3 regions of the Streptomyces sp. NBC_00984 genome follow, and region 1 is predicted to be linked to each of the others. Evidence: riboswitches for the same ligand, from Rfam matches in the RefSeq annotation. Region 1 holds a riboswitch; each other region holds the start of a gene.
The links. Region 1 has a riboswitch for S-adenosylmethionine ahead of thrC (threonine synthase). Riboswitches for the same ligand answer to the same signal wherever they lie in the genome.

Region 1 (10,415 bases):
CCCGGCCGGCCAAGAGGCCCTCGCCGCGATTCTCGCCCGCCCCGACCGCGCCGTCATCGCGCTCGATTTCGACGGCACCCTCGCCGACATCGTCCCGGACCCGGAGCAGGCCCGCGCCCACCCCGACGCCGTCGCGGCCCTTGCCGCGCTCGCCCCGAAGGTGGCCTCCATCGCCGTGATCACCGGCCGCCCGGCCGGCGTCGCGGTCCGGCACGGCGGCTTCGCCGGAGTGCCCGGCCTGGACCACCTCGTCGTCCTCGGCCACTACGGCGCCGAACGCTGGGACGCCGTGTCCGGTACCGTCCACGCCCCCGCCCCGCACCCCGGCATCGCCGCGGTCCGCGCCGAGCTCCCGGGCGTGCTGGACCGGGCCGGCTCGTGGCACGGCACCTGGATCGAGGAGAAGGGCCGGGCGATTGCCGTCCACACCCGCCGGGCCGCCGATCCGCAGGCCGCGTTCGAGGCGCTGAGCGGCCCGCTCGGCGAGCTCGCCGCCCGGCACGGACTGATCGTCGAGCCGGGCCGGCTGGTCCTGGAGCTGCGCCCGCCGGGCATGGACAAGGGCGTGGCGCTTGCCCAGTACGTACGGGAGACGGACGCCGAGTCCGTGCTGTACGCGGGCGACGACCTCGGCGACCTCGCCGCGTACGCCGCGGTGGAGAAGCTCCGCACCGAGGGCCCCGACGGCATCCCCGGACTGCTGGTCTGCAGCGGCAGCGCGGAGGTGCCCGAGCTGGCCGAGCGGGCCGACCTGCTGCTGGCCGGACCGGGCGACGTCGTCGCCTTCCTGGCCGGGCTGGCCCGGCGGATCTGACACCCCGGGCGGCTCACTCCCGCCGCAGCGCGTCCAACTGGTCCAGGAACCACTGCTGCGGCGGCAGCGCGACCGCCGCCGCGGCCAGGCGTTCCGTGCGCGCGGCCCGTTCGTCCTCCGCCATCGTCAGCGCCTCGTGCAGCGCCGTCGCCGTCGCCGAGACGTCGTACGGGTTCACCACGACCGCGTCGCTGCCCAGCTCCTCGTACGCCCCCGCCTCCCGCGACAGCACCAGCGCGCAGCCGTGGTCGGAGACGACCGGGATCTCCTTGGCGACCAGGTTCATGCCGTCGCGGATCGGGTTGACGAGCGCCACGTCGGCCAGCCGGTACGCGGCGAGCGAGCGGGCGAAGTCGTCCTTGACGTGCAGCACGACCGGCGTCCAGCTCTCCGTGCCGTACACGGCGTTGATCTCGTCGGCGACCCGTCGCACCTCGGCCGTGTAGTCGCGGTACACCGCGAGGTCCTGCCGGGAGGGGTACGCGAAGGCGACATGGACGACGCGTCCGCGCCATTCGGGCCGCTCGTCCAGGAGCGCGCGGTACGCGAACAGGCCGCGCACGATGTTCTTGGACAGTTCCGTTCGGTCCACCCGTACGATCGTCCTCCGGCCGGGGCCGGTCTGCTCGCGCAGCGCCGCCATCCGCTCGTCCACATCGGCCTCGTGCGCCCGGCGGCGCAGGAAGTCCCCGTCCGCGCCGAGACCGTGCACCCCGATCCTGGTCCGCCCGGTGCCGCCCAGGATCTGGGTGCAGCAGCCGATGAACGCGTCCGCCCAGCGCCGGGTCAGGAACGCCGCCCGGTCCGCGCCCAGGATGCCGTGCAGCAGCTGCTCGGCGATGTCGTCGGGGAGCAGCCGGAAGTAGTCGACGGGCGCCCACGGGGTGTGCGAGAAATGCCCGATCCGCAGGTCGGGGCGGAGCTCGCGGAGCATGCCCGGCACCAGCGCCAGGTGGTAGTCCTGCACCAGCACCGCGGCGCCCTGCCCCGCCTCCTCGGCGAGCGCCTCGGCGAAGGCCCGGTTGTAGGTCTCGAACGACGCCCACTGCCGCCGGAACTCCGCGTCGAAGACCGGCTCCAGCGGCGTCTGGTACAGCATGTGGTGGACGAACCAGAGCACCGAGTTCGCGATGCCGTTGTACGCGTCGGCGTGCACGTCCGCGTCGATGTCGAGCATCCGTACGCCCGGCTCACCGACCCCGCGCCGGACCGCCTCCCGGTCCCCGTCACCCAGCGCCGCGCACACCCACAGCTTGTCGTCGACGGCGCTCAGCCCGGAGACGAGCCCGCCGCCGCCCCGCTTCGCGTCGAGCGATCCGTCCGTGCCCAGGGTGTACGACACCGGGCCGCGGTTGGACGCGACGAGGACCTGGGCGGAGGGTCGGGCGGTGGACTGGGCTTCGTGCTCGGAGACCATGTTGCGGAATCTAGCCCGATCACGAACCGCCCAAACGTGCGAAGTCAGGCCACGTCAGGCCGCGCGGCGCGAAACGTACTCCTCGATCTCGCACATCGGGGGCCGCTCCTCGGTGTCCACGGCATGGGTGCGCGGTACGAAGCCGTTCGCGCCGCGCTCGAACTGGGTGAGCGCCGGGCGTACCAGGTGGCCGCGGGACAGCCGCAGTTGCGCGGTCCGGTAGATCGCCGCCGCCATCCGGCCGAGCGCCTGCCCGTCCTGGTGCCGGTGCTTGCGCACCCCCACGTCGACCTGGGCCAGCGCGTCCAGCCCCACCGTGTGCAGCGCGTCGACCAGGAGGCCCAGCTCCACGCCGTAGCCGACGGGGAAGGGCAGCCGTTCGAGCAGGGAGCGGCGCACGGCGTACTCGCCGCCCAGCGGCTGGACGAAACCGGCCAGCTGCGGCCAGTGCAGATTGAGCAGCGGACGGGCCACCAGCTCGGTCACGCGACCGCCCTGCCCCGCCGTGTCACCGAAGGGGCGGTCGTACATCGCCTTCACGAACTGCACGTCCGGGTCGGTCAGCAGCGGACCGACGATGCCGGAGACGAAGTCCGCCGAGAAGTCCTTCAGATCGGCGTCGATGAAGCACACGATGTCACCGCCGGTCACCAGGAGCGAGCGCCACAGCACCTCGCCCTTGCCGGGCACGGCCGGTATCCGGGGGAGTATCGCGTCCCGGTGCACCACCCGGGCGCCGGCCTCCCGGGCCACCTTCGCGGTGTCGTCCGTGGAACCGGAATCGATCACCACGAGCTCGTCGACCAGCCGGACCTTCTCCATCAGCTCGCGCCGGATCGTCGCGACGATCTTGCCGACCGTCGCCTCCTCGTTCAGCGCGGGCAGTACGACACTGACGCTCCCGCGGCCCGCTTCCCCGGCCGTGGCCCTGGCGGCCAGGAGGCGGTCCAACGGGCGGTCGGCGGCCGACCAGGAACGCCTGGCCAGCCAGCATTCGACCTCTTCCAGCACGGTCGATACTCCCTGTATGTGATCCATCTCGCGGTTCGGACGACTATCTCAACAGTCCGGTGCTTCGGTTACAGTCTTGAACAACGCGGACGACCATCGCATGCCGGGGTCCGGCCGCCGATAAATGCCCGGATCGAAGATCCGGTGCCACAGCGCTCATCCAGAGGGACTGAGGGAACGGCCCGTTGAAGTCCCGGCAACCCCCCCGCCGACCGTGAGGTCAGGTGGGGAAGGTGCCAATTCCGTCTCGTGGCGAAACGCGCCGCGAGGAAGATGAGGAGAAAGGGCCTCGCCACCATGGCTGCGCAGACCGTTGCAGTAAGCACCAATTCTTCCGCCGACGCTGACGCCAACGCCGAAGCCGTCGACCTCGGTCCCGCCTCGGGCCTTTCCTGCCGCGAGTGCGGCGAGCGTTTCGAACTCGGCCCCATTTTCGCCTGCGCTTCCTGTTTCGGGCCGCTCGAAGTCGCGTACGACCTTCCGAGCGGCTCCCCCGAAGAGCTGAAGAAGCGCATCGAGGCCGGACCGGCCAACATCTGGCGCTACGCGCCGCTGCTGCCGGTCCCCGCCGATGTCGCCGAGAAGCCGAACCTGAACCCCGGCTGGACCAAGCTCGTCCAGGCCGACAACCTCGCCCGTGAACTCGGCGTCGAGCAGGGCAAGCTGTTCGTCAAGGACGACTCCGGCAACCCCACGCACTCCTTCAAGGACCGCGTCGTCGCCCAGGCCATCGAGGCCGCCCGCGCCTTCGGCTTCACCACCCTCTCCTGCTCCTCCACCGGCAACCTCGCCGGTGCCGTCGGCGCCGCCGCCGCCCGCGCCGGCTTCCGCTCCTGCGTGTTCATCCCGCACGACCTGGAGCAGGGCAAGGTCGTCATGGCCGCGGTGTACGGCGGTGAGCTGGTCGGCATCGAGGGCAACTACGACGACGTCAACCGCTTCTGCTCCGAGCTCATCGGCGACCCGCTCGGCGAGGGCTGGGGCTTCGTCAACGTCAACCTGCGTCCGTACTACGGCGAGGGCTCCAAGACCCTGGCCTACGAGATCTGCGAGCAGCTCGGCTGGCAGCTCCCGGACCAGCTGGTCATCCCGATCGCGTCCGGCTCGCAGTTCACGAAGATCGACAAGGGCCTCCAGGAGCTGATCAAGCTCGGCCTGGTCGAGGACAAGCCGTACAAGCTCTTCGGCGCCCAGGCCGAGGGCTGCTCGCCGGTGTCGGTCGCGTACAAGGGCGGCCACGACATCGTCCGGCCGCAGAAGCCGAACACGATCGCCAAGTCCCTCGCCATCGGCAACCCGGCCGACGGCCCGTACGTCCTGGACATCGCCCGTCGCACCGGCGGTGCCGTGGAGGACGTCGACGACGAGCAGGTCGTCGACGCGATCAAGCTGCTGGCGCGCACCGAGGGCATCTTCGCGGAGACGGCGGGCGGTGTGACGGTCGGCGTGACGAAGAAGCTCATCGAGGCCGGTCTGATCGACCCGTCGCTGACCACCGTCGTACTCAACACGGGTGACGGCCTCAAGACCCTCGACGCGGTGGCCGACACTTCTCAGGCGACCGCGACGATCCGTCCCAGCCTGGACGCGTTCCGCGCCGCCGGCCTCGCCACCAGCTGACCACCCGAGACTTCAGGAAGGGCACCCACCATGAGCGTCAAGGTCCGCATCCCCACCATCCTCCGCACCTACACGGGCGGCCAGGCCGAGGTCCCGGCCGAGGGCTCGACCCTCTCCCAGGTCATCGAGTCCCTGGAGCAGAACCACCCGGGCATCGCCGCCCGCGTCCTGGACGACCAGGGCAAGCTGCGCCGCTTCGTGAACGTGTACGTCAACGACGACGACGTGCGTTTCGAGGGCGGCCTGGAGACGGCCACGCCGGACGGCGCCGGCATCTCGATCATCCCGGCCGTGGCCGGCGGTTGCTGACGCCCCGTCCGACCGCACCGCGTAATCGAATTGCCCTCTCCGTGTTTGAAACGGAGGGGGCAATTCTGCATGGTTGAGCGCGGTACAGTGTGGGAAGTCCCCCCAGCTGCCCGTGCCGCCCGCATACGAGAATGCGCCCGGCCACGACAAGATGCAGCCAAAGTGCGCGATCCGCTTGAGGCATAAGTCGCCTTTGCCTGGCCCGACTTGCCCAGGATTCATATGAATTCCGCATATCCGGGCGTTCGGTTCTGCCGAGAATTCTCGTCCGATTGACCTGTTGCAGAGGGCAGTTGGGCAGATACATTCAGCCGCGGTCGACGCGTTCCGGCGCACCCACCCTCTCCTGTCGGAGGGTGAGTTCTGACCCGGGTCCGCGAAGTGCGGTCCTGCGCAAGGGCCAGTAATAGGGGAGTTAGGCATGGCTCAGGGCACCGTCAAGTGGTTCAACGCGGAGAAGGGGTACGGCTTCATCGCGGTCGACGGTGGTGCGGATGTTTTCGTCCACTACAGCGCGATCCAGATGGACGGATACCGCACCCTCGAAGAGGGTCAGCGAGTTGAATTCGAGATCTCGCAGGGCCAGAAGGGGCCGCAGGCAGACATGGTCAAGCTCGCCGTCGGCTGAGTTCGAGCGGTCGGCCAACGACGCCACTCACGCACTGCACTCACGCACTGAGGGCCCGTACCCCGGGGGTACGGGCCCTCAGTGCGTCCCGCGCGCGGCGTGCATGCCTTCCGTGGGCGGCGTGCACGCCTCCTGCGCGCGCCGTGCATGCCTCCCGCGCGTGCCGTGTCTGCCTCCTGCGCGCCCCGGCGCGGTGTCCACATCCCGAGGGGGACGCTTGCACTCTCGGGGGTCGAGTGCTAATCATTGGCGTTAGCACTCTCCAGGTGAGAGTGACAGAACTTGGACCGGGCCGGTGAGGCCCGCAGGTCGGTGGGGCAAGGAACCACCGGTCACGCAGGCCGTCCGTCGCGGGCGCCACTCGGTCCGGAGAAATCCACCCCTGTCCGGGAGGACCACTTCACATGGCCAAGATCATCGCGTTCGACGAGGAGGCCCGGCGCGGTCTCGAGCGCGGCATGAACCAGCTCGCCGACGCCGTCAAGGTCACCCTTGGCCCCAAGGGTCGCAACGTCGTCCTTGAGAAGAAGTGGGGCGCCCCCACGATCACCAACGATGGTGTTTCCATCGCCAAGGAGATCGAGCTGGAGGACCCGTACGAGAAGATCGGTGCGGAGCTGGTCAAGGAGGTCGCCAAGAAGACGGACGACGTCGCCGGCGACGGTACGACCACCGCCACCGTTCTCGCCCAGGCTCTCGTCCGCGAGGGTCTGCGCAACGTCGCCGCGGGTGCCAACCCGATGGCCCTCAAGCGGGGCATCGAGAAGGCCGTCGAGGCCGTCTCCGCCGCCCTCCTGGAGCAGGCCAAGGACGTGGAGACCAAGGAGCAGATCGCTTCGACGGCCTCCATCTCCGCCGCCGACACCCAGATCGGCGAGCTCATCGCCGAGGCCATGGACAAGGTCGGCAAGGAAGGCGTCATCACCGTCGAGGAGTCCCAGACCTTCGGTCTGGAGCTGGAGCTCACCGAGGGTATGCGCTTCGACAAGGGCTACATCTCGGCGTACTTCGCCACCGACATGGAGCGCATGGAGTCGTCCCTCGACGACCCGTACATCCTGATCGTCAACTCCAAGGTCAGCAACGTGAAGGACCTCCTTCCGCTGCTGGAGAAGGTCATGCAGTCCGGCAAGCCGCTGCTGATCATCGCCGAGGACGTCGAGGGCGAGGCCCTGTCGACCCTGGTCGTCAACAAGATCCGTGGCACCTTCAAGTCCGTCGCCGTCAAGGCCCCGGGCTTCGGTGACCGCCGCAAGGCCATGCTCGGCGACATCGCCATCCTCACCGGTGGCACCGTCATCTCCGAGGAGGTCGGCCTCAAGCTGGAGAACGCCGGTCTCGACCTGCTCGGCCGCGCCCGCAAGGTCGTCATCACCAAGGACGAGACGACGATCGTCGACGGTGCCGGTGACAGCGACCAGGTCCAGGGTCGCGTCAACCAGATCCGCGCCGAGATCGAGAACTCCGACTCGGACTACGACCGCGAGAAGCTCCAGGAGCGCCTCGCGAAGCTGGCCGGCGGCGTGGCCGTCATCAAGGCCGGTGCCGCGACCGAGGTCGAGCTCAAGGAGCGCAAGCACCGCATCGAGGACGCGGTGCGCAACGCCAAGGCCGCCGTCGAGGAGGGCATCGTCGCCGGTGGTGGCGTGGCTCTGCTCCAGGCCTCGGCCGTCTTCGAGAAGCTGGAGCTCTCGGGTGACGAGGCGACCGGCGCCAACGCCGTCAAGCTGGCGCTGGAGGCCCCGCTCAAGCAGATCGCCGTCAACGGTGGTCTCGAGGGCGGCGTCGTCGTCGAGAAGGTGCGCAACCTGGCCGTCGGCCACGGTCTGAACGCCGCGACCGGCGAGTACGTCGACATGATCGCCGAGGGCATCCTCGACCCGGCGAAGGTCACGCGTTCCGCCCTGCAGAACGCCGCGTCCATCGCCGCGCTGTTCCTCACCACCGAGGCCGTCATCGCCGACAAGCCGGAGAAGGCCGCCGCGGCCGCTCCGGGCGGCATGCCGGGCGGTGACATGGACTTCTGATCCTGACGGATCGGTAGTTCCTGTACAGCTTTGCCGCGTCGGGCCCCTGGACCAGCTGGTCCAGGGGCCCGATGTCGTTTCCGGGGCGAACGGTGCTTGTGCGCCCGGGTACGAGGCGTGCCGCGAACCGGTCGGCGTCACATCGGCCCTTCCAGCCGCGGCTCCCCGTGGGCGTGCGGTGGACGCGCCCACGATGCCCGCCGGAGCATCGTGGGCGCGTGATACCGCGGCCCCCATTCCGTCGTGGGCGTCCGGCTCCCGGTATGACGGGGTGTCGGGCACCGTGACGCTCCCGCCCGCCGACCCGCGCTACGGCAGGCGGTCGAGCAGCCAGGTGCTGAGTTCCTCCGTCACGAGGGTGTGTCCCTCGTTCCGGGAGGCGAGCTTGAACTCGTCCAGCCCGCTCTCGTCCTCCGGGAGCGAGGAGATGTCCGCGTACAGCTCCTCGTCCGTGTCCAGATCGCGGATGTCCACCGCGCTGACCGCCGGCACGAAGCAGTGCGACCGGATGCGTACGTCGGTCTTGAAGCCGAGGAACGGGCTCAGGGCGTTGAGCCCGTCGGCGAGGATGCCGAAGCCTTCCAGCGAGCCGCCGGGTGCGCCGTCGATCGAGGGGAGTCCGTTCGCACGCACCTCGTTGGTCTTCAGCGTCACCACGCGCAGCTTCGCGACGAGTTCGTCGGGGCCCGGCGCCTGAGTGTAGAGCTTGGTCCCCACGATCGACAGGCCCTTGCCCTCCAGGGCCAGTTCGCCCGCCCGCACATCGGTGCCGGTGCCGTCGGCCACGCCGTTGGCGACACCGATCCGCCGGGGTCGGCGCGGCCATTGGCCGACGGCTTCCATCTCGGCGAGGAACTGGGCGCGCAAGACGCTCTGGTCCGGCGTGTCGTCCCACTTCTCGATGTGCCGCCACAGCAGTTGCTGGGCGGCCGGGCTGTTGATCTGGTCGGAGAACCGGCTGTCGAGATCCTTGATGTAGTGCGCGAACGCCTGGAGCGCGATCGGGATCCAGGCGCCTCGGTGCGGGCTGTCGTACGAGAAGTACAGAGCGGTCTGGTGGTCGATGCTCTCGTACTCCAGCTTGGCCAGCGCATGCCGGGTGACGAGCCCGCCCATGCTGAACCCGCCGACGGCCAGCGGTGTGTCGCCCAGCCGCTCCGCGATGGCCTGCATGATCGCGGCCTGCGCGGTGCGGGAGTTGTCCAGAATCGACGCGCTGCGCTCATGGAAGCCGAGGAGGATGACGTCATGGCCACGGCGGCGCAGCTCGCTGATGAGCGCGTAGTCACCGAACTCCATGATCTCCCAGGAGAATTCCAGCTCGCTGGGCCCCGTGTTGAAGCCGTCGGCGAAGATGACCGGCCGTACGAGACCGGTGTTCCCCTCGCCGTAGTAGACCCAGGCGGTACCGCCCGGCAGGTCCCACACGGTGCTGGGCGGCAGTGGGAGCGAGACGGGCTTCTCGGCGTCCAGGCGGGGGCCGGGGGCCAGGGCGATGGGGGGCTTGTCGCGGAGTCCGGAGACGATCTGCTCGTGGGACGGTTCGGACATGGTTCGTTCCCCTTTGGGATGGTTGATTACGATGCGCGCCAAGAGGAACACGCAACGTAGTCACCGGCCCAGGAAAAGCGGATCAAACCACCCCCAGGTGGGAGCCGGTTTCGGACACCCGGCGCGGCTTCCCGCCTCCCCGGGTCAGCGTGACTTCGGCCGCGCGGACCGTCGGGCAAGTCCGGCCCGTACCTCGTTCATCCGGCCGCGTACGCCGTCCGCCGGTACGGCTCCGCCGGGCCCGGCGGGTACGGCGACCGATTCGCCCCGGCACGGCCTGCACCGGCCGCCGATCAGGGCCTCCGCGCTGCCCGGCGAGCGGCACTCGCTGCATTCGAGGGTGCGCAACACCGTCCGCTGTTGTGCTGGAGTGACCCGTTCGGGCGGCATCTTGTCGGTGAGCCGCCTGCGGACGAGGGCCGCCGGGTGGTGGACGGGGGCGGGCAGCCCGTCGGTGAGGGCGTGCAGCAGCTCCGCCTCCGTGGCGCCTCGCTCGAACCAGTCGGTGACCTGCGGCTCCAGTGTCGTGCAGTCCGCCGCCGACAGCGTGAGCGTGGGTGCGGTACGGCCCAGCGCGGCGAGAAGTGCGAACGCGCGGGAACGAGTGGGGCGTTGAGGCCGTTCGGGCGGTACGTCGCCCCGGGTGAACGCCGCCCACCACTCGTCGTCCCGGGCGGTCCGGGAGAAGAACGTCCGGGTCACCCAGAGCAGTACCTCGTCGTTGGCGACGCACTCGCTGCCGCGCCGCAGATGCCCGGCGTCCTGCAGCCGGTTGAGGGCGGTCCGCAGTGCGCACTGCCCGTACGGGAGCACCTTGGCCAGCGTCTTCACGGAGATGTCGGCGCCCTCGGGCAGTCGGTCGAGGTACGCGGCGATGGACGCCTCACGGGGCGGGAGGTGCGCGAAATCGCGTTCGGTACGCGGATGTTGGTCGGAGGCCGAGCGCTTGCCGTAACCCGGATTGGCCATCGGGTGCGGGGCCGGGGGCGTGGGCAGGGATACGTGCGGTGCGCACGGGGCGGCACTAAGCTGGCCGTC
Region 2 (10,415 bases), 2.5 Mb from region 1:
GCGGCGCTCCTGGCGGGGCTGCGGCATCCGCGGCTGCTGGGGGTGCTGGCCGCCGTCGGTGCGCTGCTGAAGGTGTGGCCGGCGCTGGTCCTGGCCGGTACGGCGCGCGGCCGGCGCACGCGGCTGGCGTGGACGGCCGCGGCGGTGACGGCGGCCGGGCTGCTGGTGGGGTGCGCCGTGGCGATGCCGGGGGCGCTGGCCTTCATCGGCGCCCAGCGCGACCGGGGCACCGAGGTCGAGTCGCTGGGCGCGCTGGTCTTCCATGTGGCGCGGCAGTTCGACTGGCAGGGCCGGGTGGAGTTCCACTACGGCTCGATGGAGTTCCTGGGTCCGCACGTGCCGCTGGTGAGCACGCTGGCCCTCGGTCTGTCCGTCCTCGCGTTCGGCTGGCTGGTGGTGTGGCGGCTGCGGGCCCGTGAGTTCGGCGTGAGCACCCCGGCGGACGCGGCGTTCGCGGCGGTGCTGCTGTTCACGACGACGAGCCGGGTGATCAGCCCGCAGTACATGCTGTGGCTGGTCGGCCTGGCGGCGGTCTGCCTGGTGTTCCGCGACAGCCGGATGGTGCTGCCGGCCGGTCTGGTGCTGCTGGCGACGGGCTTCACCCAGTGGGAGTTCCCGTTCGGGTTCACGCATGTGGTGACCAGCGACGCGACCGGCGTCACGCTGATGTTCCTGCGCAACGGCCTGCTGGTCGCGGCGACGCTGATCGCCTGCCGCCGGCTGTGGCGGCGGACGGTGCCCCGGGCGGCGTGCGACGGCGGCGGGTCGGCCGTCCGCTCCGGCCTCGGCCGGGAGGCGGAGCCGGTCGGCTCCTGAGCAGTGCGCCGCGCTCAGCCGAGCCAGGAGCGCAGTTGCTCCCGCCAGAGTGCGGTGAAGTCCTGCGGGGTCGTGTCGAGCACCTCGTGCATGGCCTGCTCCACCGCTCCGTCCCGTCCCGGGTGCCCTCCGACGGCCCGGTAGAAGGCCAACAGCTTCTTCTCGCCCCAGTGGTCGGCGATCAGCTCGCAGGCCGCCCAGCCGCCCTCGTACGCCCTCGCCAGGCGCGCCGGGTCGCCCGCGAAGCCGAAGTCCTCGTCCGTGGGGAGCTCGGCGGGCGGGTCGCCGCGCCGCACGGCGTCCGCGAGTTCGGGCGCGATCTGTGCGGCGGTGCGGTCCTCGGAGCGGTAGGCCGTCCAGTCCGCGAAGCCTTCGGAGAGCCAGGTCGGGGTCGCGGCGGAGGTGCGGGTGCGGGTGGCGACGTGGGTGGTCTCGTGGGTGAGGACGATCCGCTGCCCGAAGGTGCCGAGGGTGCCGTACGCCTGCGGGTTGACGATCACCCGGTCCGCGGGGGCCCGGCCCGCGCCGCCGGTCTGCCCGGTGGTGACGGCGGCGATGCCCCGGTAGTCCGCCGACGACCCCAGCAGCCCCGCCATGTCCTCCACCCTGCGCGGTACGAGCACCACCACGCGGCCCGCCCAGCGTTCCGGCCAGGCGTCGGACACGGCGGGCACCGCGCGGTCCGCGGTCCGGGCGATGGCGCGCAGCTCCTGCTCCGTGCGGCCGACGCCGAGCACGAGGCTGTGCTTCCCGGGCACCACCCGGACGTCGCCCTGCTGCCAGAGCTGCTGGACGCCGTCCCCCTCCGCCCGGTCCCCGACGACGTACCAGCGGCCGTCCGCCCGGTCCCGTCTCAGGTCGAACACCCGGTCCGCGGCGACCGGGGCGGCGTCGTAGCCCTTGATCCGGTAGCGCAGCTCGACGTCCGCGGTGGCCCGGTCGGTGCCCCGCGCGGTCACGTCGCGCAGCCGGTACGTCCACGAGCTCAGCGGTATGTCCGCGAGGTTGGCGAGCTCCCGGCGCTGGGCCGTGCGCAGCCCGGTGGCTTCGGGGTCCGTCGTGGCCAGGTAGGCGTCCGTGTCGTGGTCCAGCACGGCGGCCGCCCGGCGGTCCAGCGTGGCGCGGACGGCGCGGGCGGTCGCGTCCGGGGCGGCGCCGTCGTCGGGGGCCGCGCAGCCGGAGGCGAGCAGCAGTCCGGCGAGCAGCGCACCCGCCGCGCGCCGCCCGCCGTTCCGTCCCCGCCGTTCGCTCACCCGATCGAGGGTACGGTCAGACGCGGGTGACCGACGAGACGGGCATCATGCCGACGGGGTCGTAGCGCACCGGGGCCCCGGGGTACGGGGCGTGGATCACCTGGCCGTTGCCGACGTACATCGCGATGTGGCCGGCGTCCGCGCGGTAGGCGACCAGATCGCCGGGGCGGGCCTCGGAGAGCGGCACCATGTGTCCCGCGTACCGCTGGGCCTGCGAGGTCCGCGGCAGGCTGACCCCGGCCTGGGCGTACGCCCACTGCATCAGCCCGGAGCAGTCGAATCCGGCCGGCCCGTTGGCCCCCCAGATGTACGGGCGGCCCAGTGCCTGCCGGACCGCCATGACGGCGACCGCCGCGCGCGCGGAGCCGGCCGGCAGATCGGCCATCGCCGGGTACGCGCCGTCGCGGCCGGAGCGCGAGGCCCGCTGGAACTCCGCCCGGTCGGCGCCGGGCAGCGCGTTCAGCAGCTTCCTGGCCTCGGCGAGCTTGCGCTCGACGGTGCGTTTGTGACGGGTGGCGTCCGCCCGGTTGCGCTCCAGCTCGGCCAGCGCGCGGGCCGCCTCCGCGCGGGTCTGCACGAGCCCGCGCTGGACCTGCTGGAGTTCCCGCAGCTCGGCGGCCTGAAGGTCGGTCAGGCGCTCCAGTACGGCCGCCCGGTCGAGGTAGCTGTCCGGGTCGGAGGAGAGCAGCAGGGCGAGCGAGGGGTCGATGCCGCCGGAACGGTACTGCGCGCTCGCCGCCGAACCGAGCGCCGTACGCATCCGGTTGAGCCGTTCCTGGCCGCGGGCCGCCCGGTCCTGGGCCCGGCCGACCTCGCCGCGCAGCCGGCCTGCGTTCTCACCGGCCTTGTTGTACTGCTCGGTGGCCCGCTCGGCCTCGGTGTACAGCCGGTCGATGCGGGCCTTGGCGCTCCGGGGGGTGTCCTGCGGGTCGGCGTTCGCGGTGGCCACCCCGAGGGTGGCGGCCGCGGTCGCCGCCGCGGCCGACAGAACGGTGGCCCGGACCCCGAGATTGAGGCCGGGCTGTGTGGAACGGCGATGGGACACCACAGGACGCCGCACTCCCTTCCGCGGTACGCAGACGCGCGCAGCCCCTGCCGCCCGGGGCGGGCGGACCGACGACCGGGAGCTGCACGGCAGGCAGACAGTAGTCGGGCGATCACGGAGCGACCAACGACCGCGCCGTACGGAAGGGCGGCAGAAAAGGCGACGCCCCGCCGGTGACCTGTGGTCTCCGGCGGGGCGGGCTGTCTGCGCGGGCGCGGGAATTCGCCCGTTCGGGCGTCGTCAGCCGACGCGCACGCCGAACTGGAAGCTGCCGATGGTGTTCATCGACTCGTAGCGGACGAACGTGCCCGGGTACGGGGCGTGCAGGACGGTGTTGTTGCCCGCGTAGAGGCCCACGTGCTCGGTGTTGTTGAAGAAGACCAGGTCGCCCGGCTTCAGCGCGCTGCGCCCGATGTGGACGCCGTCGTTGACCTGGGTGTACGTGACCCGGGAGATCTGGACGTTGGCCTGGGCGTAGGCCCACTGGGTCAGCCCGGAGCAGTCGAAGGCCCCGGGGCCGGTGCCGCCCCTCTGGTACGGCTTGCCCTCCTGGGTGGCGGCGGCGTTCAGGGCGGCGGCACCCCAGGCGGAGGCGGGGACCTCCTTGCCCAGGTCGACCCGGTCGCTCGCGGCGCGGCTGGCGCGCTGTTCGTCATTGCGCATCTTCGTGCGCTCGGCCTGGGTCATCGTGTTGAGCAGGCGCTGCGCCTCGGCCAGCTTGTCCTGGAGCTTCTTCTTCTTCGCGCCGAGCGTCTTGCGCACGTCCGCGAGGTCGCCGAGCTTGTCCTGGGCCTCCTTGCGCTCCTGCGCGAGGACCCGCTGCTTCTCCTGGATCTTCCCCAGGGTCTCGGTCTGCTTGGCCGTCAACTGGTCGAGGGCCGAGGCCTCGTCGAGGAAGCTGTCCGGGTTGGAGGAGAGGAAGAGCTGCACCGACGGGTCGATGCCACCGGAGCGGTACTGCGCGGCGGCGAGCGAACCGAGGCCGTTGCGCAGGTTGTTGATCTCCTGCTGACCGCGGGCCACCTTGTCCTGCAGCGCGCCGACTTCCTTCTCCAGCTTCTGCTGCTTCTCCTTGGCGCCGTAGTACTGCTCATTGGCGGCGCCGGCCTCGTGGTTGAGCTTCTCGACCTTCGCCTTGACCTCGCCCTTGGAGGGCTTCGGGTCGGCGTGGGCCGCCTGGGAGGTCAGGGCCACGGCCGCGGCGGCGGTCGCGGTGAGCACGGTCACACGGGCGCGGCTCGGCTGCTTGGGACGACGGTGGGACGCCACGAAGGCGAGCTCCTTCTTCCTCGAGCCGCCTACCGGGCTGTGGGGGATTCGAATCCCCGGCTCCGTGCACGTCACGGACTCGGCGGTGTCTTCGCCGTCACCCCGGATGGGTGATCAACCGTGCGAAGGTTCGAGGCCCGACCCTAGTGACCAACTTGTGATCAGTTCAAATCCTCACCAGAAAAATCTCGTCACAGACCGCACTTCTTTACCCTCGACACACGGGGTGTAGCTGCGACCTGACGGTCCGTTCCCTCAATTCCACCGAGACCCGACAAGTGCCGCTAGACGCGCGAAAGGCGCTTCAGGAGCAAGACGGACGCAACGGGCCTGGCGCCCGCCTTCGCCACTCCGTCGGCGACTTCGCGGTCGGTGGAGACCACCACGACGGGCCTGCCCGGAGGTTCGGCGCGCGCCAGCTGACGGATGAGTTCGTCGGCGGTCACGCCGGGCTTGCTGAACAGCACCCGGACCCCGCGCGGCGGCGCGAGCAGCACCGGGGCCGCCAGCTCGGCCCCGTCGAAGACACAGGTCATCTCGGCGCCGGTCTGTGCCGCGAGCACCGCGAGGCCGCCCAGCAGCCGCAGCCGCTGCTTCTCCAGCGGCAGCTGCGGATAGCCGGTCTTGGTGACGTTGTAGCCGTCGACGATCAGATGCGCCTGCGGCAGCGCGAGCAGCTGGTCGAGCAGGGCCGGGTCGGTCTCCGAAAGGGCCCTGGCGGCAATGTCCTTGGGCGACATCCGGCCCGGCTCGACGGCGTCGACACTGTCGGCGGGACGGATCGAGGAGGGCGGCAGGGCGAGTTCGCGCCGGAGCCCGCTCGCCGCGTCGAGCACCGTGTCCAGCAGCAGCCGCAGCCGCATGTCCTCGACCGAGCGGCCCTCCCTGGCGGCCCGGCGGCCCGCCTCCACGGACGCCTCGGCCTCACCGAGCCGCGCCTTGAGCCGGCGGCTCTCGCTCTCGGCGGCGGAGACCTGGGCGGCCGTCTCGGACCGTACGGCGTCGGTCTCGGCGCGGCTGCGGCGCAGCGCGGCCTCGCCGCGCCTGACCTCGTTGACGGCGCTGCGCAGCTTGCGCTGGAGGGATTCGGCCTCCTTGCGGGCCGCGTCCAGCTCGGCGCGCAGCCGCTCCGTCTCGCTCTTCGTCTGCGAGCGGGCCCGGACGAGCTCCTCGCGCAGCCGCTCCAGTTCGCGGCGGCTCTCCTCGTCGGCGCGCTCGGCGTCCGCGCGCTGGACCTCTTCGCCGGCGGCGGCGACCAGCTTCACCCAGCCCGGCGGGCGCAGCACATACGCCGCCGCGGCCACATCGACGGGGTCGGCGGCGGCAGGCGGCGCACCGGCCTCCAGGGCAGCGGTCAGCTCGGGCTGCCCCTCCTTGAGCCGCTCACCGATGCGCTGCCGGAACAGCGCGTCACTCTCCAGGGCGGCCGCCATCGCGTTCCCGGCGAACTTGGCCCGCCGGGTCGGGGTGAAGCGGGCGTACTGCCGCAGCTGGGCCGGGAGTTCGGTGACCGTCAGGCCGCCGAACGCGTCCGAGACCAGTGCGACGACCCGCCGCCGTACGCCTTCGGGCAGCGGGCGGTCGAGCGCCTCGACGGCGCCGTCGGCCGCCTCGGCCGACTCGGCGCCGCTATCGGGCTGCTCCACCATCCGTCACCCCAAATGTCTGTGGGCGCGGCTCCGTCAGGAGTCGGCACCCGGCCTGTCCACCAGTTCGATCTGGTCCACCGCGTTGCACCAACGGCAGCGCACCGACTCGATGGTCTCACTGACCACCTCGCGTTCCTCGACGCTGGACTCACCGGCCAGGTCGAGATGGACGTATTCGACGACCTTCGAGGAGCGCGTCACGTCGAAGCGCGTGAGATTTCCGCAGAGCGTGCAACGCCAGCGAGTCCCGTCGGTCGGCTGGGGAACCGTCGTCATCGTTGCGTCCTCTTTCGTCGAGCCTCGTGCTGCCTTGCTTCAAGGATCTCGCGGTGCGCCGTCGAACTGCGGATGTCCTGCCGTAACCCTACGGCCTCACCGCGTCCCCCCGACACGGCGAGGCGGTCTGTCCCGTTCCCTCCGGTTGCGTCATGCTCTGTTCATGATCGATCGGCGAGCTGTGGCCGGCAGGCTGTCCGGCGGACTGCTACGGACGGTCACCGGTGGACCACTGGTGACCCATGCCCTGATCGCGGTCTGCGCCCTGGTCTTCGTGATCAGCCCGCTGTCCGGCTTCAACCCGGTCCCCGGAACCGCCGACGCCCTGCTGGCCGCCCAGGCGGGGTACTTCGAACGGTGGGGCGTGATCCCGAGCGAGCTGTGGGACGGCTCCGCACACGCCCTGCTCGCCCCGCTCACCGCCCTCTTCGTGCACGGCAGCTGGCTGCACCTGCTCGGCAACGTGCTCTTCCTGTACGTGTTCGGGGCGATGACCGAGGAGCGCATGGGCCGGGTCGGGTTCACCTTCTTCTACGTCATCAGCGGCTATCTCGCCCTGGTCGCCTACGCGGCGGCCCACGCCACGTCCGACCAGACGCTGGTGGGCGCCTCGGGGGCGATCTCGGCGGTGCTCGGGGCGTTCCTGTACCTCTTCCCCAGGGCCCGGGTCACCAGCCTGTTCCCGTTCCTCTTCTTCCTGCCGCTGCGCTTCCCCGCCTGGATCGTGCTGGTCTTCTGGTTCGTCCTGCAGTGGCTGGCGGTCCAGGGCGCGGGCAGCGGGGGGCCGGGCGTGGCCTATCTGGCCCATGTGGTGGGCTTCGCCCTGGGCTTTCTCTACGCCTGGGGGCGTTACCGGCGTACGGATAGAGTGAAGGCACCAGCCACGGCCACCGAGGGAGAAAGCCAGCCGTGATCACCGCGATCGTGCTCATCAAAACCAGCGTGGACCGGATTCCCGAGATCGCCGAGGCCATCGCCGCGCTGGACAGCGTCAGCGAGGTCTTCTCGGTCACCGGTACGTACGACCTGATCGCCATGGTCCGGGTGGCCAAGCACGACGATCTGGCCGACGTCATCCCCGGCCGGATCAGCAAGATCCCCGGCGTCGAGGCCACCGACACGCATGTGGCGTTCCGTACCTACTCGCAGCACGACCTGGAGGCCGCCTTCGCCATCGGCCTCGACGCGTAGGCACACCCCCACGGCGTGACACTTCGGCGGGGGACGGGCTCGGCTGCCCGTCCCCCGCCGAAGTGCTGTGTGCCCGTCAGAGCTGCGCCGCACCCCGGTCCGGGACGCAGCGGCCGTCCTCGGTGCGGTACTTCCACTGGGCGCCCTTGCTCACCAGTTCCTTGACCGCGCGGACGAAGCGCTCGATGTGCTCGTCCGGCGTACCGGCGCCGAAGCTCACCCGGATCGCGTTGAGCGAGCTCTCGCCCGGCTCGGCCTCCGGCGCGCCGCACTCCCCGACCTCCTGCGGGTCGCTGCCCAGCAGGGTGCGGACCAGCGGGTGGGCGCAGAACAGGCCGTCGCGGACCCCGATGCCGTACTCGGCGGAGAGGGCGGCGGCGAAGTGCGAGCTGTTCCAGCCCTCCACCACGAAGGAGATGACGCCGACCCGCGGGGCCTCGTCGCCGAACAGCGAGAGCACCTTGACCTCGGGGACCTCGGCCAGGCCGGCCCGGACCGCGCCCACGAGGTGCTGCTCCCGGGCGACCAGGTTGTCGAAGCCCGCCTCGGTGAGCGCCTTGCAGGCGGAGGCGATGGAGTACACCCCGATGACGTTGGGGGAACCGGCCTCGTGGCGGGCGGCGGTGGAGTGCCATTCGACGTCCACGCCGCCGTCGGTGCGGCGGGCGACCTTGCGCGAGGCGCCGCCGCCGGCGAGGTAGGGCTCGGCCTGCTGCAGCCAGTCGGACCGGCCGGCGAGGACGCCCGAGCCGAAGGGCGCGTACAGCTTGTGTCCGGAGAAGGCGACCCAGTCGACGTCCAGCTCGGCAATGTCGACGGGGTGGTGCGGGGCGAGCTGCGCGGCGTCCAGCACGATCCGGGCACCGTGCGCGTGCGCGGCGGCGGCCAGCTCCTTCACCGGCCACAGCTCGCCGGTGACGTTGGAGGCGCCGGTGACGCAGACCAGCGCGGGGCCGTAGGGCTCGCGGTCGGCGAGCGCCCGCTCCAGCGTCTCGACGGCCTGGGCGGGGGTGCGCGGGGCGTTCAGGTAGGTCACCCGGGCATCGCGCCACGGCAGCAGCGAGGCGTGGTGCTCGGTCTCGTACACGAAGACCTGGCAGTCGGCCGGGACGACCGCGGCCAGCAGGTTCAGCGAGTCGGTGGTCGAGCGGGTGAAGATCACCTGGTCGTCGGCGCGGCAGCCGAGGAACTCCGCGACGGTCGCGCGGCTGTTCTCGAAGAGGTCCGTGGAGAGCTGCGAGAGGTAACCGGCCCCGCGGTGGACGCTGCCGTAGTACGGGGCGTACGCGGCGACGTCGTCCCAGACGCGCTGGAGGGCGGGGGCGCTGGCGGCGTAGTCGAGAGCGGCGTAGGTGACCTCACCGCCCGTGACCAGCGGAACCGTCACATCCTTGCCCAGAACCGACAGAGGGGCACAAAACGACTGGTCGGCGGCAGCGGTGAAGACAGACATGGCGAACTCCCGTAAGAGGCAGGCGAATTGCATGCGCCGGCGGAAACGCGGCAGCGCAGCGGAGAAAAGAGGGGTGTGCGGAGGAGGGCCGACGGCCCTATCGCATTCGCGTGCTCACAAGAGACTCCCTAGGGACCAGGACCCCGGGGGTTGGCATTCACAGATGCCGAGGGGCCCGCGCTTGCCGCAGACCTCGCTGCCTACGGCCTGGTCTTCACCCGGGGCACCCCGCCACGGACGGAGGGTTGCCGGACAGCGGGCCGGGGCCGTAGTCGCTGTCACTCATGACCTGACCAGCATCTTGCCATACGCCTGAAGACGCGCAAGGCGCAGTCCAGGATCCGGACTGCGCCCTGCGCCACATTTCCGCCTGTTTCAGGCGTTGCTGGCCGCCACCCAGCGCTCCAGCGCACGTGCCGCCGCCCCGGAGTCGATGGACTCGGCGGCCTTCGCCATCCCGGCCGCGAGCTGCTCGTTCAGCGTGCCGTCCGCCGCGTCCAGCGCCACCAGCGCCGCCGCCGAGTTGAGCAGTACGGCATCGCGCACCGGTCCCCGCTCGCCGCCCAGCACCCGGCGGGCCACATCGGCGTTGTACGAGGCGTCCGCACCGCGCAGGGCCTGCACGGGCACCAGTTCCAGACCGACGTCGCGCGGGTCGAACGCCTCCTCGCGCACCGCTCCGTCCCGGACCACCCAGACCCGCGAGGTCGCGGTCGTCGTCAGCTCGTCCAGACCGTCGTCGCCGCGGAAGACCAGCGCCGAATTGCCGCGCCCGGCCAGCACCCCGGCGACGATGGGCGCCATCTTCAGGTCGGCCACGCCGACGGCCTGCGAACGCACCCGGGCCGGGTTGGTGAGCGGCCCGAGGATGTTGAACGTCGTCGGCGCGCCGAGCTCCTTGCGGGCCCTGGAGACGTAGCGCAGGGCGGGGTGGAACTTCACCGCGAAGCAGAAGGTGATGCCCGCCTCCTCGGCGACCTCGACGACCCGCTGCGCGGAGAGGTCCAGGTTGACGCCGAGCTTCTCCAGCACATCGGAGGAACCGCTCGCCGACGAGGAGGCGCGGTTGCCGTGCTTGACGACCTTGGCGCCGGTGCCGGCGATGACGATCGCCGACATGGTGGAGATGTTGACCGTCTTGGCGAGGTCGCCGCCGGTGCCGACGATGTCGACCGTACGACCGGGTACGTGGATGGTGTTGGCGTGCTCGTACATCGCCCGTACCAGGCCGGACACCTCGTCGATCGTCTCGCCCTTGGCCCGCAGCGCCACCGCGAACCCGGCGATCTGCACATCGGTCGCCTCGCCGCTCATGATGCGGTCCATCGCCCACGCGGTGTCGTCGGCGGTGAGGTTCTCACCGCGCAGCAGGGGGTTCAGCATGCCGGGCCAGGAACGGTCCGCCACGCTGTCGCCGCCGATCGGGGTCACAACGTTCATGGTCCGCTCCTGGGTCCACAGCC
Region 3 (10,415 bases), 2.6 Mb from region 1:
CGGACGCTCGGCGCCGACTACCCGGGCAACGACCGGAAGGTCGGCTGCAAGGACACCAAGCAGCTCTACCCGGTCGGCCCGCTGGACCGCACCGAGGCGAAGACCGCGGTCGCCACCCTGGCCCCCACCGGCTGGACCCCGATCGGCCCGGCCCTGCTGGGCGCCGCCGACGACCTCGAGGGCGGCGACTCCACCCGCCGGATCGTACTGATCAGTGACGGCGAGGACACCTGCGGGCCGCTCGACCCGTGCGAGGTGGCACGTGACATCGCGGCCCGCGGCATCCACCTCGTCATCGACACCCTGGGCCTGGTGCCCAACGCGAAGATCCGTGAACAGCTGACCTGTATCGCCGAGGCCACCGGCGGCACCTACACCGCGGTCCAGCACACCGATGAACTCTCCGGCCGGGTCAAGCAGTTGGTCGACCGGGCCGCCGAGCCCGTGGTCACCCCCGTGGCGACCGAGGGCGCGGACAGCTGCTCCGACGCACCGCAGCTCAAGGCCGGCCTGTACACCGACCGCGAGAAGTTCGGCGAGCACCGCTGGTACCGCGTCGATGTGCCGCCCGGTCAGGAACTGCGCGCCTCGGTCAGCGTCTTCGCCGACCGTGCCGTGAACAACGACTACGGAGTGCTGCTGCGGGCGCTGACCGTGCACGGCCGGGAAATCGTGCGGGGCTCGGAGTCGGGCACCGGCCGTACGGACGCGATCTCCTCCGGCCTGCGTTACCCGAAGGCCGAGGCGGACGACTCGGACAGCGACGACAAGCCGGCCGCCGAGACCGTGTGCCTCCAGGTCGCCAACTCCTTCTCGGCCCCCGCGTCGGTGAAGACCTCGCCCGGCATGCCGGTCGAGCTGACCGTGGACCTGGTGGACAGCCCGGACGACGCCGCCGATGCCGCCGCGTTCGGTCTCGGCCGCGGCTGGTGGCTGCTGGGCGTGCTGGTCCTCACCGGACTGGTCGCGGGACTGCTCTTCGGCTGGATCTCGCGCTGGCGCGTCGCCGTCTGGAGGACCAACTGATGATGCGTACGACACGTGTACTCGCGGGCGCGCTGCTCGCCGGGCTCGCCCTGCTGACGTCGGCGGGCGCCGCGGCGGCCGACGACCCGTCGGCGAGCCCGAGCCCGAGCGCCTCCGGGGACGGGTCCGGCCCCACCGAGGCCGGCACCACCTTCCGTACGGCGACGGCCGTCCAGCAGAACCAGCGCGCCACCGCCGGGGCGTCCACGGGTGACTACCTGTACTGGGTGTTTCCCGCCGACGCGGGTCAGCGGGCCACCGTCAAGGCGAAGATCACCCTGCCGGAGAGCGCCACCCGGCACGGCGCGTCGACCTGGCAGGTCGATGTGTACGACGGGCTGCGGCGCCGGCAGGCCTGCATGTACGGCCGCCAGACCGGCAAGGCCGGGTCCGACGCGTCGACGGTCGAGCTGACCTGTGTGCTGCGGACCGTCCGTGCCTGGTCCGAGCCGTGGGCCGACGACCCGCTGCCGGGCAGCTACTACGTACGCCTCACGGTCGTCGATCTGCCGTCGGCGGACCTCGGCCTCCCGGTACAGACCGAGGTCGAGATCACAGCGGCCGACCAGGGCGGTGCCGGAGATGTGGACGGCACGCTCGCCAAGCCGTTGGTCCCCGGCGTGTCCTCCGTCGAGCAGGCCTCGGACGGCCCGACGGACGCGGGCGACGACACGACACCGAAGGTCTCGCTCGGCAGTGAGCCCGAGGACGGCTGGGCCTCGGGCTGGTGGACCGACCGCTGGCTGTGGACGGTCGGCGGCGGGGTGCTGGGGTCGCTCGCGGCGCTCTTCGGCTACTCCCTCACCCGCGGCGGCGGCCGCCCGTCCCGGATCCCGCCGGGCGTCTGACCACGCACCTCGCGGGACGGGCTCCGACCAGGGGCCCGGCACACCGCAGGACCCCGCCTGCGGACGGGCCCGGGTTCCGGGCCCGTCCGGAGGCGGCGGACAGTTCCTTCTCCGCCACCCTGCCGCCCGCCCCTGCTCCCCGGACGGCATCGCGCGACTACCCTCGACAACTCACGTACCGCAGAAGGCCGATGACATGTTCCACGGCGGGCGGTACCGCTGAAGTCAGGTCGCCGCGCACCGAATCGGGTGCGCCACAAGGGAGCGGAGACTTTCATGTCCACGGAGACCGGCCAGGCCGTCGATGCCGAGCCGCGGAGCCACAGGATCGTGCCGGGACCGAAGGGGCTGCCGTTCCTCGGGAGCCTGCCGCAGTTCGGGAAGAACCCTCTCGCCTTCTTCGAGCGGCTGCGCTCCCACGGGGACATGGTGGGCTGGCGATTCGGCCCCAACTCCTGTGTGTACATAGCCGATCCGGACTGCATAGGCGAGCTGCTCACCGAGACGGAACGCTCCTTCGACCAGCCGGCCCTGGGTATCGCCTTCCGGACCGTGATGGGCAACGGCGTGGTCGTCGCCCGCGGCACGGACTGGCGACGGAAGCGGTCACTGGTGCAGCCCTCCGTACGGCCCAAGCAGGTGCGGTCGTACGCGGCGACGATGGCGAGCAGCACGGTGGAGCTCGCGGACACCTGGTCGGGTGGTGAACGCATCGACGTCAAGAGGGAGATGGCGGCACTGACGCAGCGGATCGCCGTGCGCACCATCTTCGGCGTCGACACGGCGGCCGACGCGGAGGCTATGGGCCGGGCGATGGATGTGGCGCAGCAGGAGATCGGCAAGGAGTTCGCCGGTATCGGCGCGCTGTTGCCGGACTGGGTGCCGACTCCCGGCCGGGCCAGGATCAAGAAGGCCGCGGCGGTCATCGACGCCGAGGTGGGCCGGGTCGTCGCCCGTCATCGCGACGGCGGGGACGAGCGCCCCGACCTGCTGAGCCGGCTGTTGACCGCGGTGGACGAGACGGGCGCACACCTCACCGACCAGGAGATACGCGACGAGACGGTCACGCTGTACATCGGCGGGCACGAGACGACCAGTTCCACGCTGGTGTGGGCCTGGTATCTGCTGTCCCGCAATCCGCGGGTGCGTGCCGCGCTCACCGAGGAGCTGGACCGGGTGCTCGGTGACCGGGAGCCGGAGTTCGACGACTACGCGCGGCTGACGTACACCCAGTCCGTGGTCAAGGAGACCCTGCGCCTCTACCCGACGATCTGGCTGGTCACCGGTGTCGCGAAGGAGGGTGCGCGGATCGGCGGTGTGCCGATGCCGGAGGGCACCCGGGTGTGGACCAGCCAGTGGGTGACACAACGCGACGCGCGGTGGTTTCCCGAGCCGGAGGAGTTCCGCCCCGAGCGCTGGGATCCGGAGACGGGCGACGACATCGCGGAGTACGCCTGGTTCCCGTTCGGCGGCGGCCCCCGGGTCTGCCTGGGCACCCGGTTCGCCATGGTGGAGGCGGTCCTGATCCTGGCCGTGCTGGCGCGCCGATTCGAGCTGGACGTGGACCCGGGCGTCATCGGTCCGGTGCCGTCGCTGACGCTGCAGCCGGACCGGGAAGTGATGGCGACGATCCGGACACGGTGAGGCACACGGGGCGGGGTGCCGCGCGGTGGGGGCGCCGGTCCCCCCTGGGTCGGGCCCGCGGTCGCGCGAGGCGGGACGGCGCGTCCGGAACCGGGGGACTTTCCCGGGTCCGGACGCGCAACCCGTCCCGGGACCGGACACATGGCCCGTCCCGACACCGGATATGCCGAACCGATATGTCCGATCTGTCGCGGAGATCGGGGCAGGCGGTTCACACTGTCCATGTCGGTCCCACCGGCCGACGGGCCGCCCGGCCGTCTCCGCAGGCTGTCGATCCAACGGGAGAAACACCATGCGTCTCCGCTCCGCTCTCGCCTCCGCGCTCTCCGTCACGGCCACCCTGACACTGACCGGCACCGCGGCGTCGGCAACGACCGGCACCGCGTCCACCGACACCGCGAGCCGCCTCGGAACCTGCCAGGAGAAGGACCTCGACGTGCACGCCGCACCCGGCGGACAGCGGAACGTCGCCCGTATCAGCGTCACCAACAACGGCGACCGGGCCTGTGTGGTGGACCGGGTCCCCACGATCACCTTCAGGGGCCTCGACGGCTCCGCCGAGGCCGTCCCGCCCGCCGGGAGCGGACCCTACGCACTGGCCGGCGGCGAGCGGGCGTACGCCGCCGTGCGCACCGCGGACCCGGCGGCCACCGAAGGCCACGTCGTCGGCAGCCTGTCCGTGGCGGCGGACCCCTCCCATCTGGGCGTCGCCTTCCGCGCGGCCACCGTGGGCATGCCCGAGGGAGTCCACGTATGGGTGCCGGTGACCACCCTGTGGCAGGAATCGCGCGCCGCGGCGGACAGCGCGCTGACGGACGCGCTGGGCTGACGAGCGGGCCCTGCGGACCGGGCGGGTCCTACAGGCCGTAGGACGTGCCGCCGACGGTCCGCCGCGGGTCGGGGGCCGTCGTCGCGCACAGCGGGCCGCCGTCGAAACCGGCGTTGACCAGGGCGGTGGCACGGCCGGCGGAGTCCACCAGCTTCAGGGCGTGCCACCGCGGCAGCCAGAACACCCGTCCGCGGTGCTCCGTGAGCAGTTCCGTGAGGGCTGCCGGAGCATGCGTCCACACCTTCGGCAGGTCCTCGGCGTGGTCGAAGGCGGGGCGCAGCCCGACCCAGCCGTCGGCGCCGACGTCACCGGAGGTGAGCAGGAGTTCCACGGCCTGGCCGGGCTGCTGGTGGCACTTCTTGGCATGGATCCAGTGGACGTGGTGACCGGGGCCGTGGCTGGTGCAGCCGTCATTCTGGATGAGGTGGGGGAGCATGGTTCTCCGCCTTCCCGAGATCATGGACCCCAGGTGCTCTGCCCCGATGGTCCGCTGTTCCCCATACGCCGCGCATGAGGCCGGTCGTCACCCGGAGCACCCGCAGCGGAGCGGGGTGCCGTCCAGTTAGCCGGGGCTGTGCACTGGAACTCATGACCTGCGAGAACTGTATCCCACGAGCGACGGTGCCCGACGGGTGGTCAGTTCTCAGCCGTGCAGCAGGACCGGGAAGGCCGCCATGTCGTTCTGCGTCATCACCGGCAGCCTGCGGACCTGTTCGTCCGCGACGGCCGCCCGCAGCCCGGGGAAGCGCGCGAACAGGGCGGGCAGGGCGATCCCGGCCTCGACCCGGGAGAGCGCCGCCCCGGGGCAGATGTGGGGGCCGTGACCGAAGGTCATGTGGCGGATCGGGGTCGGCCGGGTGATGTCGAAGTCGTCGGCGTCCGTCCCGTGGTGCTCGATGTCACGGCCGATGGCGCGATAGGAGATCACCACTCCTTCGCCCTTCGCGATCACGTCGTCGCCGATCCGGATGTCCTCCGTGGCGAACCGCATCAGCAGATGGGTGGTGGGGGTGTCCCAGCGCAGGGTCTCCTCGATCACCGTCTCCCACGGGATCTCGCCGTCGAGCACCCTGCGCAGTTGGTCGGGGTGGGTGAGCAGGGCGCGTACGGCGTTCAGGATCAGCCCGATGGTGGTCTCGTGACCGGCGGCCACCATCGCCTTGAGATTGCCCACCACCTCTTCCTCGGTGAGCGGTTCGCCGCCCTCCTCGGCGAGGATGAGCGCGCTGGTGAGGTCGTCGGCCGGACGCGCGGTCCTCTCGCGTACGAGAGCGGCGTAGAAGATGTCCAACTCGGCCAGCAGCGCCAGGCGTTCCTCCTGCGGGGTGAGCATGGAGAAGAACGCCTTGTACCGCCGCATCAGCATGGGGTGCTCGGCCTCGTCCACGCCCATCAACATGCCGACGACCCGCATCGGCAGCGGCTGGGCGAACACGGACTTGAGGTCGACCACACCGTTCTCGCTCTTCTCGCCCTGCTCGGCGAGGGCATCGAGCAGTTCCTCGGTGAACTTCTCGATGTCCGGGCGTATCTCCTCCAGCCGGCGCGGCGTGAGTGCCTGGGAGGTCTTGGTGCGCAGCCGCCGGTGCTCGGCACCGTCCACCGTGAACATGGAACGCCCGGCGTCGATCATGCCGATCAGCGGCCACTCGTGCGTGACCTCCCCGCGCTGCCAGAGCCCCCAGGCGTCGAGGTCCTTCACCAGGCGGGGATCGAGGAGCAGTTGACGGGCCAGGGCATGCCGGGTGACGGTCAGGGCCGGAACGCCGAGGAGCTCGATCCTGGCGAGCGGACCGGCGTCACGCAGTCGCGCCGTCTCACCGTCCAGGTCCTGGACCAGCGGATCGATGACGACGGGCCCGCCGCTCGAAGCGGCCTCCCGGGCGGCGGCCTGCGGGCAGTTCAAGACAAGTCTCCTGTCGGGCGTACGGGGGCGAATCGGACGGGCAACGCGGTCATCCCCCGCAGGAAGGCGGACTGGCGCCGGACCAACTCAGGCGCGGGTACGGACAGTTCCAGGTCGGGAAGCCGGTCGAGCAGCACCTCGATCCCGGTGCGGGCGATGATTTCGGCGATCTCCTGCGCGGGGAAGGGGCAGCGGTATTCGCCGTGGCTGAACGCCAGGTGCGCGCTGTTGCCGCGCCGGCCCGACGGTCCTCCCGGTGCGGAGAGATGCTGCCGGATGTGCGGATCGGCGTTGGCGGCGCCCAGGCCCAGCAGCAGCATGTCCCCGGCTCGGATGTTCCGGCCTCCCAGCCGGGTGTCGCGGGCCGCCCAGCGACCGGCGAGGATCTGCGTGGGGCCCTCCTCCCAGAGCACCTCGTTCATGGCTTCGGCGACGCTGTGCCGGCCGCCGGAGAGCGCGACGGCGAACTGGTCGTCGGTGAGCATCAGCCGGAGCGAGTTGCCGATCCAGTCGGCCGTGGTGAGGTGCCCGGCGGCCGTGATGGCCATCAGGTCGAGCACGTACTCCTCGTCGGTGAACTCACCGGGGTACGCCAGCATGCGCGAGGCCACGTCGTTCCCGGGCGCGGCCCGCCGTGCCGCCAGCAGCCGCTGCATGTGTTCGCCGAACCGCAGATGGGCCTCCTGCGCGCCCGGTCCACCGTCGGCCAGATCCCTGAGCACCTCCGCAATCCGCGGCCCGTCCGCATCGGGGAATCCGACCAGACGGGCGAGGACGAGCACCGGCAGCGGCACGGCGAAGTCCGCGATCAGGTCCGCCGTACCGCGGTCGCAGAACCCGTCTACGAGACGGTCGGCCAACTCCTCGCAGGCTGAACGGAGTTCGAAGTGCTCGACCTCCTCCAGCGCGTGCCCGACCATCGCGGCGTGACGCCGGTGCTCGGCCCCGGCGGTGAAGTAGATGGAGGGCATCGGGCGGCCGACCATCGGCAGCAGCGGCCAGTCCTCGGGGATGTTCCCCCACTGGTTCCACAGCCCGACGTCCCTGGGGAACAACTCGCCGTCGCTGGTGACCTGGTGGAGTTCGCGGTAGCCGATGACGAGCCAGGCCGGAATCCCGCCGGGCAGTTCGACGGGTACAACAGGTCCGTGTTCGCTCCGCATGGCGCGGTAGACGACGTGGGGTTCGGTGTGGAACCCGGGCCCGCTGAGCGGCACGGCGGACGTACCGCCACCTGCCGGGCAGCCTCCGGCGGCGGGCGGCGGGGACATGGACTTGCGCTCGGGCACCGCGGATGCGGGCGTCGTCATCGTACGGAATCTCCTGTGACGAAGGCTTCGCTCGTTGCGGTGGTCGGATGATCAACGCGGCTTCACTATAAGGAAATTCAGTGAGCCTTTCGGCACTATTCACGACCAATCTCGCCACTCTTCCGATCTGAAGAGCCCGTTTTCTGAGCATGGCTGATCAAAAGGGCGGGATGCGCCACGCCCCGGTCGCGCAATCCCGCCATGGCGCGGGCGTGCGACACATCGGTGCGGGCAGGCATGGAGCAGCCACCGGAGCGTTGACATGCACCGGTCGCACGGTGAATTCTGATGCGCGAATCTCCCGCATTCCAAGCATGTCTGCGCAGGCATCACCCATTTCACTGTTCGGTACGAACGGAGAACACTCCTTGCGGATCCTTCGGAACAGTCCCAGCCGGACGGCGGTCGGCACGCTGTCGGTGATCGTCCTCGCACTCACCGCCCTGACCGCCCCCGCACCGCAGGCGCACGCCGCGGCCACGCCCTCGGGCACCCTGGACAGCACCACGAAGAACGTGACATGGCAGAGCCCGGTCTACGCCAAGGGGACCGTCGACTCTCCCGCCAAGTGCGGCACGGCCGCCGAGGACCCCGACAACGCGGTCTGCGCCCGGTTCGACCTGACCGTCGACCCGCCCGCGGGTCAGTGGGACGACAACCCCGAGGGCGGCGTCCCCGTCTCCATCCAATGGGAGACGCCCACGGACGACTTCGACATGTACATCTACGACTCGGCCAATAAGCAGGTGGCTTCCAGCGCGGGCACCGCCGACCCCGAGTCCACGGTCATCCCGAAGGCCTCCGGGACCTACCACGTGGTCGTCGTCCCCTACGACGTGCACAACAGCTCCTTCAGCGGAAAGGCCTACCTCCCCGAGGCCACCGAAGCCGGGAACCTCACCGGTTTCAGCGGCTCGCACGGCAGGTACGAGATCGAGGCCGGTGCGCTCAAGGCCCGCGCCGAGTTCTTCACCGACGACACCCTGCGGCTGCAGGCATCCCCGGACGGCGTACTCGCCGACCCGAAGGACAGCCACATGATCCGGCGGCAGCCCACCGCCCAGCCGCACACCAAGTCCTTCGACGCAGGCACCTATTACGGCGTCCGCTCCAAGGGCGTGGTGATGCGCGTCTACAAGAAGCCACTGCGCTTCGGCCTCTACAAGGCCGACAACCGCACGGCCATCTGGCAGGAGGCCGATCCGCTGCGCTGGACCGGCGGCGGCATGCGACAGAGCCTGAAGCGCGGCACCGACGAACAGTTCTTCGGCGGGGGCGAGCAGAACGGCAGCTTCTCGCACCGCGACCAGGTGATGAACGTCGGCAACAGCACCAACTGGAACGAGGGCGGCTACAACAACTCCCAGCCGTTCTACATCTCCACGGCCGGCTACGGCGTCTTCCGCAACACCATGACGCCCGGCATCTACGACTTCGACTCGCCGGTACGGACCGGTCAGCAGGAACGACGCCTGGACGCCTACTACTTCACCGGTGACACCAAGTCGGTCATCGGCAAGTACACCTCCCTGGTGGGCAAGCCGTTCATGCCACCGGTGTACGGTCTGGAGCCCGGCTCCGCCGACTGCTACCTCCACAACGCCAACCGGGGCGAGCGCCACACCCTAGACGCGCTGAAGGTCTCCGACAGCTACGTCGACAACGGGATGCCGCTCGGCTGGATGCTCGTCAACGACGGCTACGGCTGCGGATACGAGAACCTTCCCCAGACGGGTACGGGTCTCAACAAGAACCATGCCCAGCTCGGCCTCTGGACACAGGACGGCCTGCCCGACGAGGCCGAGGAGTCCAAGGCCGGTGTACGCGTCCGCAAGCTGGACGTCGCCTGGGTCGGCGGCGGCTACGGCTTCGCGCTGGACGCCTGCGACCAGGCCAAGGCCGGCATCGAGAACAACAGCGACGCCCGCGGCTTCGTCTGGCTGCCCGTCTCCTGGGCCGGTGCGCAGCGCTGCGGTGTGCTGTGGAGCGGTGACCAGAGCCTGTCCTGGGACTTCATCCGCTGGCAGATCCCGACGTATGCCGGCGCGACGATGTCCGGCATCGCGTACAACACGGGTGACGTCGGCAGCATCTACCGTCACGACCCCAAGATGTACACCCGTGACCTGCAGTGGAAGGCGTTCCTCCCGGCCATCATGACCATGGACGGCTGGGCCAGTGACATCACCACCAAGCAGCCGCACGACCAGCAGCCGTGGCTGGACGGCGAGCCGTACACCTCCATCAACCGCAAGTACCTGCAGCTGAAGGAGCGGCTGCTGCCGTACATGTACACCCTGTCGAAGGAGGCCACGAGGACCGGCGTCGGCGCGGTCCGGCCGCTCTCGCTGGAGTACCCCGACGACCCGGCGACACTCGGCCCGGACGCGAAGTACGAGTTCCTGGCCGGACCCGACTTCCTGGTCGCGCCCGTGTACAGCGACACGGACGTCCGCAACGGCATCTACCTGCCGAAGGGCACCTGGACCGACTACTGGACGGGCAGGACCTACCAGGGCCCGACCACGGTCAACGGGTACAAGGCGCCGCTCGACACCCTGCCGCTCTTCGTCAAGGGCGGGTCGATCGTGCCGATGTGGCCCAAGGGCACCCTGTCCTGGGAGTCCCGGGACAGGACCCGGCTCGGCTACGACATCCACCCGCAGGGCACCACGGACTACACGCTCTACGAGGACGACGGCGTGACGAGGAAGTTCGCGGAGGGGGCCTCGGCCACCCAGCACGTAGAGGTCCAGGCGCCCACCCACGGCAGGAAGGGCAGCACCACCGTCAGGATCGGTGCGAGCGTGGGACGTTACGAGGGCAAGGTGTCCGCCCGCTCGTACGACCTC

Region 2: it holds a riboswitch for S-adenosylmethionine, as region 1 does, so the genes downstream of both, OG520_RS29465 (aminotransferase class V-fold PLP-dependent enzyme) here and thrC (threonine synthase) in region 1, are expected to answer to the same signal.
Region 3: it holds a riboswitch for S-adenosylmethionine, as region 1 does, so the genes downstream of both, OG520_RS06155 (hypothetical protein) here and thrC (threonine synthase) in region 1, are expected to answer to the same signal.

The regions. Positions count from the first base shown of each region.
Region 1 covers NZ_CP108734.1:4,065,395-4,075,809, reverse strand. Annotated here, with positions in the region: gene otsB (trehalose-phosphatase) at 1-814, shown strand, start outside; gene OG520_RS17945 (trehalose-6-phosphate synthase) at 828-2,231, opposite strand; gene OG520_RS17940 (glucosyl-3-phosphoglycerate synthase) at 2,286-3,242, opposite strand; SAM riboswitch class I at 3,396-3,522, shown strand; gene thrC (threonine synthase) at 3,540-4,862, shown strand; gene OG520_RS17930 (MoaD/ThiS family protein) at 4,893-5,171, shown strand; gene OG520_RS17925 (cold-shock protein) at 5,593-5,799, shown strand; gene groL (chaperonin GroEL) at 6,204-7,826, shown strand; gene OG520_RS17915 (hypothetical protein) at 8,136-9,377, opposite strand; gene OG520_RS17910 (hypothetical protein) at 9,522-10,415, opposite strand, start outside.
Region 2 covers NZ_CP108734.1:6,593,801-6,604,215, reverse strand. Annotated here, with positions in the region: gene OG520_RS29505 (glycosyltransferase 87 family protein) at 1-816, shown strand, start outside; gene OG520_RS29500 (hypothetical protein) at 831-2,069, opposite strand; gene OG520_RS29495 (NlpC/P60 family protein) at 2,086-3,117, opposite strand; gene OG520_RS29490 (NlpC/P60 family protein) at 3,355-4,383, opposite strand; gene OG520_RS29485 (NYN domain-containing protein) at 4,668-6,029, opposite strand; gene OG520_RS29480 (hypothetical protein) at 6,066-6,308, opposite strand; gene OG520_RS29475 (rhomboid family intramembrane serine protease) at 6,472-7,221, shown strand; gene OG520_RS29470 (Lrp/AsnC family transcriptional regulator) at 7,218-7,499, shown strand; gene OG520_RS29465 (aminotransferase class V-fold PLP-dependent enzyme) at 7,576-8,952, opposite strand; SAM riboswitch class IV at 9,125-9,242, opposite strand; gene trpD (anthranilate phosphoribosyltransferase) at 9,328-10,392, opposite strand.
Region 3 covers NZ_CP108734.1:1,439,844-1,450,258, forward strand. Annotated here, with positions in the region: gene OG520_RS06135 (VWA domain-containing protein) at 1-1,026, shown strand, start outside; gene OG520_RS06140 (hypothetical protein) at 1,029-1,874, shown strand; gene OG520_RS06145 (cytochrome P450) at 2,151-3,518, shown strand; gene OG520_RS06150 (DUF4232 domain-containing protein) at 3,811-4,347, shown strand; gene OG520_RS06155 (hypothetical protein) at 4,376-4,783, opposite strand; SAM riboswitch class IV at 4,832-4,941, opposite strand; gene OG520_RS06160 (cytochrome P450) at 4,991-6,253, opposite strand; gene OG520_RS06165 (cytochrome P450) at 6,250-7,563, opposite strand; gene OG520_RS06170 (TIM-barrel domain-containing protein) at 7,932-10,415, shown strand, end outside.